Regions from separate parts of the Pseudomonas sp. JC1203 genome, predicted to be linked through region 2. Evidence: riboswitches for the same ligand, from Rfam matches in the RefSeq annotation. Region 2 holds a riboswitch; the other holds the start of a gene.
The links. Region 2 has a riboswitch for cobalamin ahead of cobW (cobalamin biosynthesis protein CobW). Riboswitches for the same ligand answer to the same signal wherever they lie in the genome.
Positions count from the first base shown of each region.

Region 1 (5,426 bases), on a different contig from region 2:
ACCGATAATCGGCCGTGACGAAGAATGACCGCGGCTGGCCCATCTGCCATTGCGCCCCGTCATTCTGCTGCGACACCGCATAGCGCCGGTCCAGCAGGTTGTTCAACTGCAACCCCAGGCGCACATCCGGCAGCGCCTGCCAGCCCAGGTTCGCATCCACCACCGTATACCCCGGCACCTGCGCGGTGTTGGCGGTATTGGCGTAACGCGCGTCCACGTAGCGCAGGCCTGCGCCGGCGTCGATGCGCTCGGTGAGGGCCTTGCTCAGCCACAGGTTCGCCGTGCGCCGTGGCACGTCGGTGGGGCGGTTGCCGGCGCGCGACAGCACCTGGCCATTCACCGCTTCGTCAAAATCGTCATAGCGGGCGCGCACCAGCGCGGCGTTGGCCGACAGCTGCCAATGGTCTGCCAGCGCCAGTTCCAGGCTGGCTTCCAGGCCGTTCGAGGACTGTTGGCCCACCTGCAAGGTGTCGCGGGTGATGGGGTCGGTGGTCAGTAGCTTGTTCTTGACGATGTGGTAGGCGGCCAGCGTCCACGCACCGCGCCCGTCCCAGAATTGCTGCTTGAGGCCCACCTCGGTCTGCTTCGCCCGGGCCAGGTCCAGCTGCTGCTGGCTGGGGTTCATGCTGATCAGGTCACTGACGCCGTCCTGGCTGGTGGAGTACTGGCCATACAGCGACAGTTGGTCCGTCAGCGCAAACACCAGCCCGGCGCGCCAGTTGCCGCCGGCCAGGCTGCGGTCGCTGCGAGTGTCGGCGCGCAGGTCGTCACGCTGGATATGGTTCTGGTCGCGGCGCACACCGGTCACCAGCGCCCAGCGCTCGGACAGTTGCAGGCGGTTTTCGGCGAACAGCGCGAAGGTCTGCGTGGTGCTCTGGCTCAGCGCCTGGAACGGCGATTGGCTGTGGAAGTAGCCAGGCGCCGGCGCCCACGGGTCGAGGTAGTCGCCGCCGACATCGGTGTAGGGGGAATTGTTGGCCAGGCCGAAGCGGATGCGGTTGTATTCGGCGCCCACCACGGTCTTGCTGGCCAGGCCGAACAGGCTGTGGTTGAAGGTGAAGGCCTGGCGGTCGCCCAGTTGTTCTTCGTGGTGCTTGATTTCCAGGTAACTGCCGCGCAGCAGTTGGCCCTGGCTGCTGTCCCAGCTATAGCTTTCGGCGTTGCGCCAGTGGCGGCGGCTCTTGATGTAGTACAGCTCGTTGCTGGCACTGACGGCGTCGCTCAGGGTCCAGTCGGTGGTCAGGCGCGTCCACTGGTCGTCGTAGTGCTGCACGGCGTTGCGCACGTTGTAGTTCTTGTCGCGCAGGCTGTCGCGGTAGTGGCCGTCGATCAGCGGCGTGCCCAGGTAGTTCATGGGCCGGCTGTCGCCCTGCTCATGGGCCAGGGTGACGCTCAGGTCGTCGCTGGCTTGCCAGCGCAGGGCGCCGCTGAAGGCCAGGCTTGAGGACTGGCCACGGTCTACCCAGCCGTTGCTGCTTTGCTGGTCCAGGGTCAGCCGGTAGCTGAGGCGCTCGCCCAGCGAACCGCCGCTGTCAAAGGCGGTCTGCTGGCGGTCGTCGCTGCCGTAACCCACGCGCAGGTGGTTGCTGATGGCGCCCTCGAAAGGCTTTTTCGGCACCACGTTGATCACCGCGCCAGTGGCGCCTTCGCCATACAGCACCGAGGCCGGGCCGCGGATTACGTCGATGCGCTCGACCATCCACGGGTCCACGGGGAAGGTCTGGGTGCCGGCGCCGGTGTACAGGCGCGCGCCGTCGAACAGGGTCATCACCGACTCATGGCCACTGAAGCCGCGCGCGGACAACGCGGTGTTGCCGTTGCCCGGCGCGGCGATGCTGGTGATGCCGGGGGCACGGGTAACCGCTTCCTGCACGGTGAGGTTGTTGCGGCCGTCGATGGCGGCCTCGTCGAGGCTGCTGATGCTGGCAGGGGTCTGCAGCGGTGTCAGGTTCAGGCGTGAACCGGCCGTGCCGGGCGTGGCCAGCGGGGTGTCGGCGCGTTCGCTGATGGTGGTCGCCGGTAGCGCCAGTTCATCGGCGTGGGCAGGCAAGGGCAAAAACAACGCCAGGCACGGGGCCAGGCTGTGAAGCAGGGAAGTACGGGACATGCTGTTCCAACTACAAGTCAGGAAAAGATGAACCCGGAGGGACACGCATGGCAAATCGCGGGCGCAAACGCCCACGGAAACCGGCCTGCGCCCGCCCACCGCGGGTTGCCAATCGAAGCGTTTGCAGGCCGGTCTCCGGGCTTGCGAGGGTCATGAACGCGTCGCCTTCCCATGCGGTGTGCACAGTGGCATATCAACGTGTTCGCTCGCTTACCGTTGCGGGGGCAGCGCCGGACTGATCACCAAAGTGACGCACCGGCTTCCCGTTTCACCCTGAGCACGGCGGCTGAGGGCACCTGAAACTGGCGCGCATTCGACCACCGATGTGGATCCAGGTCAATGTCTCAAAGCTGATACGGTGATATTGCCAAGCTCGGTGGTATATCCCAAGCACCGTGGTATATTGCGCGCCATTACAGAATACATACCGCAGTACACTTCACAGGAGCAGGCATGGCACGGGGCGGGATCAACAAGGCAGTGGTGCAAAAGGCGCGTGAGGCGCTGCTGGCCCGGGGCGAAAACCCCACCATCGACGCCGTGCGCGTGGCGCTGGGGAACACCGGTTCGAAGACCACCATCCACCGGTACCTCAAGGAGCTGGAGGAAACCGACCAGCGCCGCCAGGCCCCGCGCGAACACCTGACCCAGGAGCTGGGCGAGCTGGTAGGCCGCCTGGCCTTGCGCCTGAAAGAGGAGGGTGACGAGTACGTGCAGCAGGCTCAGGCCCGCTTCGACCTGCAAAAAGCCGTGCTTGAAGCCGACCTGGCCGAGGCCGCCAAGGCCCACGCCGCCCTGCAACAGCAGTTCGAGATTCAGGCCGAGGCGCTGGCCAGCGAGTCGGAACAGTTGGCCACCTGCCGCACCACCCTGCAGGCCGAGCACACCCGTAACGCGCGGCTGGGCCAGGAATGCAGCGACCTGCAACTGCGCGTGCAGGAAAAGGACGAGCACATCCGCTCGCTGGAAGACAAGCACCAGCACGCCCGTGACGCCCTGGAGCATTACCGCCAGGCCGTGAAAGAGCAGCGCGACCAGGATCAGCGTCGCCACGAAGGCCAGGTGCAGCAGGTGCAGGTGGAAGTGCGGCAGTTGCAGCAGAGCCTGATCGTCAAGCAGGACGAGCTGATGCGCCTTAACCGCGATAACGAACGCATGCTGGTGGAGGCGCGCCAGGCGCGCAAGGATCAGGACAACGCCGCCCAGGCCCTGGCCGACAAGGCCGCCGAAAGCACTGCGCTGGCCAGCCAGTTGGCCCAGGCCTTGGGCGTGCGCGAGGCGCTGGACCGGCAGATTGCCGTGTTCCGCGAAGAGCAGGCGGCGCAGGTTCAGGCCACCAAGGCCCAGGTACTGCGCGAGGCGCACCTGGAGCAGCAGCTGCAACAGGCCAACGCCACCCTGGCGCAATGGCGCGCCGACCGCGCGGCGGCCAGCGCCGAGTAACGCGTTTTCAGTCTTCGCTGGGCGTGTGGCCGGGGCCTACCGGCTGCAGGCCGCTGCGCAGGATGCGCTGTACCCGCTGCATCTTCTCCAGCGAGCCAGGCACGCCGTTGCTCATGTCGATCATGGCCTTGCCGCACAGCTTGGCCCGAAAGCCGTCCAGCTTGCTGAATTCCTGGCCCGAGACGTTAATGATGTTCATGGCCCAGGCCAGAATGTTCTCGCCCGGGTTCGGGCCGTTGAGGATGCCATTGAACATGTATTCCATGGCCTGGCGGTACTGGCCCTGGGTGCGGATGGCGGCGCAGTCGATGTCGGTGCCGGCGAAAGTCTGCACCATCAGGCGGCGCATGGTGTCGTCCAGCGGCTCGGGTTCGTTGCCGTCGTCCTCGAACACACGGGCGTTGCGCAGGGGGACGACGTTGTCGGTGTAATCGGTCATAGGTACTCCTTGTCATGACGCAGGTGGCGCAGTATGCGCCATTGCGTTGCCCAGTCCAAAATTCGCGCCGTTCTGTGCAAGCCAGCCGGGGTGCCGGCAGGCAGACTGGTGGCCTTTGAAACAGGAGTGCTGCCCCATGACCGACTACGTGATACCCCAGCCGCCCGCCGCCAGCGTTGCCATTGCCGGTGACAGCCGCCGCTTCCCCATTCGCCGGGTGTTCTGCGTGGGCCGCAACTATTCCGAGCACGCGCGGGAGATGGGCCATGACCCGGACCGCGAACCGCCGTTCTTCTTCTGCAAGCCTGCCGACGCCGTGGTGCCGGCTGAAGGCGTGATTGCCTACCCGCCATTGACCGCCGACCTGCACCACGAAATTGAACTGGTGGTGGCCATCGCCGAAGGCGGCGTCGACATCGCCCCCGAGCAGGCCCTGGGCCACGTCTGGGGCTACGGCGTAGGCCTGGACCTGACCCGCCGCGACCTGCAGGCCCAGGCCAAGAAGCAGGGCCGGCCCTGGGACTGGGCCAAGGGCTTCGACGAATCCGCGCCGTGCACCGCGCTGCTTCCAGCGGCCAGCCTGGGCCACCCGGCCAGCGGCGCCATCTGGCTGAAGGTCAACGGCGAGGAGCGCCAGCGCGGCGACCTGGCGGACCAGATCTGGGCGGTGCCGGACGTGATCGCCTATCTGTCGCGCTCGGTGGCATTGCAGCCCGGCGACCTGATTTTCACCGGCACCCCGGCCGGCGTCGGCGCCTTGCAGCCCGGTGACCAGGTCAGTGCCGGCATCGACGGCGTGGCGCAGTTCGAGTTGCGCATCGGCAAGCGCTGACAGCCGGCGCGCCGCGCTTTAGACTGGCGGCGTCTTTCCGGTCTTCGAGGTTGCTGCCATGCCGTCCCTGTCCCGCGTGCCCACCTATGGCATGCAGCAGCGCAGCAACCGCGAGGATTTCTACATCCGCGACAAGCAGGAGCGCGAGGCACTCACCGCGCCGCACCGCCACGAATACTTCCAGATCCAGGTCAACCTGGGTGGCGACACCGTGCAGCACATCGGCGGCGCGGTGCGGCCGTTTCCGCGCAACGCCCTGAGCTTTATCCTGCCGCACCGCCTGCATTTGATCCCGCACCCCGAGCACGGCAACTTCATGCTCATCAACTTCGCCCAGAGCTTCCTGCTGCCGCACCTGGCCTGCGACCCGCTGGACCTGGAAGACGTGCCCCTGGGCCAGGCGCCGGAGCTGGCGCCGTTCCAATGCCAGGAGCACCTGGACTTCATCCTCGACGACGAGGCCTTTGCCGAGATAGAAAGCGTGTTGATACGCCTGCGCGAACTGGACCGCACCCGTGACTTCGGCACCACCACGCTGCTGCGCGCAGGCCTGTTGCAGCTGATTGGCGTGGTCAGCCAGCGCTTCGCCACGGCCTTGCAGCAGT
Region 1 is NZ_JBWCAM010000002.1:15,820-21,245, forward strand. Features, by position in the region: gene AC0SZ7_RS03295 (TonB-dependent receptor) at 1-2,107, opposite strand, end outside; cobalamin riboswitch at 2,217-2,422, opposite strand; gene AC0SZ7_RS03300 (DNA-binding protein) at 2,561-3,550, shown strand; gene AC0SZ7_RS03305 (hypothetical protein) at 3,558-3,989, opposite strand; gene AC0SZ7_RS03310 (fumarylacetoacetate hydrolase family protein) at 4,126-4,821, shown strand; gene AC0SZ7_RS03315 (helix-turn-helix transcriptional regulator) at 4,880-5,426, shown strand, end outside.
Region 1: another riboswitch for cobalamin. It lies ahead of AC0SZ7_RS03295 (TonB-dependent receptor); the one in region 2 lies ahead of cobW (cobalamin biosynthesis protein CobW).

Region 2 (5,426 bases):
TGGCGGGCGTGTGCAGCGCCTGCTCGATCAGTTGCGCGGCATACAGTTCCAGGCGCTCACGGGTGTCGCCGGCGGTGCGCCAGCTGTCCTCGCAGACCGCTTGCAGGGACGCCGGGCGCGCGCCTTCCCAGCTGTCGCCGAGGTTACAGTCCAGCGGGTCGAAGCCCAGCTGCAGCGCCCGCCCCAGGGCGCGGATCAGGCTGGCATGGGCGCCACGGCCGTCGCCCCGGGGAATGCGCAACAGGGACGCCAGGGTGTCGATGCGCAGGCGCCCGGTGGGCGACTCGCCGAAGATGTGCAGGCCGTCGCGGATCTGCGATTCCTTCAGGTCACACAGGTAGGTGTCCAGGCGCGGCAGCCACAGCGCGGCGTCGGCGTCGCTGTCCCAGCCGGCGTCCAGTTGCAGCTCGCGGTCGATCTGCGCGTCGCGCACCAGCGCCAGAATCTCGCGTTGCAGCTCGCGGGCGCGGCGCGGGTCCAGCAGTTGGGCGTCGTAGTATTCGTCGGCCAGGCGCTCCAGGTCGCGCAGCGGGCCATAGGTTTCGGCACGGGTCAGCGGCGGCATCAGGTGGTCAATGATCACTGCCTGGGTGCGGCGCTTGGCCTGGGCGCCCTCGCCCGGGTCATTGACGATAAACGGGTAGACATTGGGCATCGGCCCCAACAGCGCGTCGGGCCAGCAGTGTTCCGACAGGCCCACGCCCTTGCCCGGCAGCCATTCCAGGTTGCCGTGCTTGCCCACGTGCACCACGGCGTCGGCGCCATAGGCGTGGCGCAGCCAGAAATAGAACGCCAGGTAGCCGTGGGGCGGCACCAGGTCGGGGTCGTGGTACACGGCGCTGGGGTCCAGCTGGTAGCCACGGGCCGGCTGGATGCCGACGAAAGTCAGGCCAAAACGCAGTCCGGCGACCATCATGCGGCCGCTGCGGCACATGGGGTCGGCGCTCGGCTCACCCCAGCGCTCGCGCACCGCCTGCTGGTTGGCCAGCGGCAGGCGCGCAAACGCCGCCAGGTAGTCGTCCATGGCCATGCTCTGAGCGCAGGGGCGCAGGTCGAGGCTGTCGAGGTCGTTGCTGACGCCGCCCAGCAATTGCTGGATCAGCGCCGTGCCGCTGGCGGGCAAGCCCTGCACTGGGTAGCCCTCGGCGTGCAGGGCGCGAAGAATGTTCAGCGCCGCCGCCGGGGTGTCCAGGCCCACGCCGTTGCCAATGCGGCCGTCGCGGGTCGGGTAGTTGGCCAGGATCAGGGCTATACGCTTCTGGCCATTGGGCAGCCGCGCCAGCTCGGCCCAGCGCCGCGCCAGTTCGGCGACGAAATCCATGCGCTCGGGGTGCGCGCGGTAGCAGACCACGTCGGACTGGCTGCGCTCGCTGCGCCAGGCCAGGTCCTTGAAGCTGATGGGGCGGCTGATGATGCGCCCGTCCAGCTCCGGCAGGGCGATGTGCATGGCCAGGTCGCGCGGGCCCAGGCCCTGCTCGCTGGCTTCCCAGCCAGGCTGGTTGTCCTGGGCACAGATGGCCTGGATCACCGGGATGTCGCGGCGGAACGGCCGCAAGTGCGGCGCTTCCGGGCTGGACTGGGCAAAACCGGTGGTGTTGAGAATCACCGCCGCGCCGACGTCGTCCATCCAGGCCTGCACCTGGCTCAGGCAGCCAGCCTCCTTGAGGCTGGCCACGGCCATGGGCAGCGGGTTCAGGCCCGCCGCCAGCAGGCGCTGGCAGAACACGTCGACAAAACCGGTGTTGGCCGCCTGCAGGTGCGAGCGGTAGAAAATCAGCGGCACCACCGCCTGCCCCGGCTGCCAGTCCGCCCGCCAATGGGCCAGGCCGGCATCGTGGTGGGCCGGGTGATAAATGGCGGTGCGCGGCAAGGCCTGTGGCTCGGCCCAGGCGTAGTCACGACCGAGAAATTGGCTGGCCAGGCAGTTGAACAACGACAACGCGTTACCCATGCCGCCCTGGCGCAGGAAGTGCCACAGGCGTTCGCCCACCTCGCGGCCCACGGTGCCCAGGTCGCTGAGCTCGGGGTCGGGGCGGTCGTCGCCGGGCACCAGAATAAGCTGCACGCCGCGTTCGGCCAGCGCCACCAGCTGCTCGACGCCGTAGCGCCAGTAGCCGATGCCGCCGTGCAGGGAAATCAGGATGACCTTGGCGTGGCGCAACACCTCGTCCACGTACAGGTCCACGGAAGCGTGGTTCTGCACCTGCATGGGGTTGGCCAGGCGCAGGCTGGGGAAGTCGTCCGGCAGTTGCCGGGCGGCTTCGGCCAGCAGCGCCAGGTGCGAGTCACCGCTGCAGAGAATCACCAGCTCGGCCGGCGTCTGGCCCAGGTCGGCGATGCTGTCGTCCGGCACGAAACCGCCGGGCTGGGTTCTCAGCAGGTGCATGGCTTAACCGTTCAGCGCAGCGCGCAGCTGGCTTTCCAGCAGGGCTGCGTCCAGCTCCTGGCCGATCAGCACCAGGCGCGTGCTGCGTGCTTCTTCGGCGCGCCAGGCGCGGTCGAAATGCTTGTCGAAGCGGGTACCCACGCCCTGGATCAGCAGGCGCATCGGCTTGCCCGGAATAGCGGCGAAGCCCTTCACGCGCAGGATGCCGTGCTTGACCACCAGGGTGGTCAGGGCGTCGAGCAGCTGTGCTTCCGGCGCTTCGGGCAGCTCGATGGAGATGGAGTCGAAGGCATCGTGGTCGTGGTCGTCGTGATCATCGTCGTCGTGGTGATGATCGTGGTGGGTCAGGCGGCCGTCGATGTGTTCCTCCGACTCGGCGCCCAGGCCCAGCAGCACGTCCAGCGGCAGGCGGCCGCTGCTGGCTTCGATGACCTTGACCGCCGGCGGCAGCTCTTCGGCGACTTCGCGGCGCACGGCGGCCAGGGCCTCGGGCGCGATCAGGTCGGCCTTGTTGAGGATCACCAGGTCGGCGCTGGCCAGTTGGTCGGCGAACAGCTCGTGCAGGGGCGACTCGTGATCCAGGTTGGGGTCCAGCTTGCGCTGGGCGTCGACCTGGTCCGGGAAGGCGGCGAAGGTGCCGGCGGCCACGGCCGGGCTGTCGACTACGGTGATCACCGCGTCGACGGTGCAGGCGCTGCGAATTTCCGGCCACTGGAAGGCTTGTACCAACGGCTTGGGCAGGGCCAGGCCGCTGGTTTCGATGAGAATGTGGTCCAGGTCGCCACGGCGCGCTACCAGCTCGCGCATGACCGGGAAGAACTCTTCCTGCACGGTGCAGCACAGGCAGCCGTTGGCCAGTTCGTAGACGCGGCCGGTGGCTTCTTCTTCGGTGCAGCCGATGGTGCACTGCTTGAGGATTTCGCCGTCGATACCCAGCTCGCCGAATTCATTGACGATGACCGCGATGCGGCGGCCCTGGGCGTTATCCAGCATGTGGCGCAGCAAGGTGGTCTTGCCCGAGCCCAGGAAGCCGGTGACGATGGTGACGGGTAGCTTGGCCAGTGTTTTCATCGGATGCCCTTGGCAATATGGCGGGCAAACGGGACGAGAACCGCGGGTGCCAGGCACGCGGGTGCATTCGCCACCGGATCACCCCGCCCGGTTGTAGTGGAAGTCTGTCGAGGCAGGTCTCCTGGCTTGCGGCGTGGGCTCGAAAGCTGGCCCTGGCGCCTTCCCGCGTGGAACGCAGTGGCATTGCCCGGGCGCGCACCGCTTACAGTTGCGGGGGCAGCTGCGGCTTGAACCGCATTCCCATCTTGGCTCCGCGTGGCGGAGAACCTCGAAGGTGCAAGGCTACGCAGTGTGGGGGGGAAGGTCAACATCGCCCCTGGCCGCTGCCTGCGGCAGCGGCTACGGTATAGTGGCGGCTTGAGATTTTGTGGACGCCTCCCATGCCTGACCTCTACGCCGGCTTCGGCTGCCAGCGCGGCTGCCCCGCCAGCGTGCTGGCCGACCTGCTCGACACCACCCTCGCCCACCACGGCCTGACTCGCGCCGACCTGGCGGGGCTGGCGAGCATTGACCTGAAAGCCGACGAGCCGGGCCTGCTGGAACTGGCGCAGGCGCTGGACGTGCCATTGACGCTATTCAGCACCACCCAACTCGCCCTTTTCGAAGCGCAACTGACCCACCGCTCCGCCGCAGCCTTCACCCACACCGGCTGCCACGGCGTGGCCGAAAGCGCCGCCCTGGCAATGGCGGGCGCTGGCAGCCAGCTGCGCGTCAGCCGGCAAAAAAACACCAAGGCCACCCTGGCATTGGCACAAGCGGGCCCGATTCCCGGATAATCACCGCCTCGCACTTGAATTTCGCTCAAGCAGCATTCGTTTTCTTCAGGATTTGCACATGACCGTCTACTTCATCGGCGCCGGCCCCGGCGACCCGGAACTGATCACCGTCAAGGGCCAGCGGCTGATCCGCCAATGCCCGGTGATCATCTACGCCGGCTCCCTGGTGCCTGCCGCCGTGCTCGCAGGCCACCAGGCCGAAATGGTGGTCAACAGCGCCGAATTGCACCTGGAGCAGATCATCGAGCTGCTGGCCGCCGCCCATGCCCGCGGCCAGGACGTGGCCCGGGTGCACTCGGGCGACCCGAGCCTGTACGGCGCCATCGGCGAGCAGATCCGTTGCCTGCGCGAACGCGGCATCCCCTTCGAAATCATCCCTGGCGTCACCGCCACCGCCGCCTGCGCCGCACTGCTGGGCGCCGAGTTGACGCTGCCGGGGGTGTCGCAGACGGTCATCCTGACCCGCTACGCCGACAAGTCGCCGATGCCCGAAGGCGAAGCCCTGCACGACCTGGCCCGCCACGGCGCGACCATGGCCATTCACCTGGGCGTGCAGCATTTGCCAAAAATCCTCCTGGAGCTGCTGCCCCACTACGGCGCCGACTGCCCCATCGCCGTGATTCACAAGGCCAGCTGGCCGGACCAGGACTGGGTGACCGGCACCCTGGCCGACATCGAAGCGAAAGTCGCGGCCAAGGGTTTCCGCCGCACGGCGCTGATACTGGTCGGGCGGGTGCTGGATACTGACTGCTTTGGCGAGTCGGCGCTGTATCGCGCCGGCCACGCGCACTTATACAGACAACCCCTGTAGCAGCGACCGCCTGTGGGAGCTGGCTTGCCAGCGAGCTGTTGAGGCCCTAAACGCTCGCGGGCAAGCCAGCTCCCACAGACGGCCGCTGCTACGGAGAATTGAGCCAGGAGTTTTTATGCGCCGGATTGCCTGTTTGCTCTACCCGGATGTGATGAGCCTGGACGTCACCGGGCCGATGCAGGTGTTCGCCTCGGCCAACGAGGAATTGGCGCGCCTGGGCCGCGCCCCCGCCTACGCCCTGCTGATGCTGGGCGAACAGGCCGGCCCGGTGGTGACGTCGGCGGGCTTCAGCCTGTATGCCGAGCAGCGCTACCAGGACACCGACCCCGCCAGCCTCGACACCCTGCTGGTGCCCGGCGGGCGCGGCGAGGCTGCGCAATTC
Region 2 is NZ_JBWCAM010000017.1:30,648-36,073, forward strand. Features, by position in the region: gene cobN (cobaltochelatase subunit CobN) at 1-2,386, opposite strand, end outside; gene cobW (cobalamin biosynthesis protein CobW) at 2,390-3,457, opposite strand; cobalamin riboswitch at 3,552-3,743, opposite strand; gene AC0SZ7_RS23185 (cobalamin biosynthesis protein) at 3,838-4,233, shown strand; gene cobM (precorrin-4 C(11)-methyltransferase) at 4,292-5,044, shown strand; gene AC0SZ7_RS23195 (GlxA family transcriptional regulator) at 5,160-5,426, shown strand, end outside.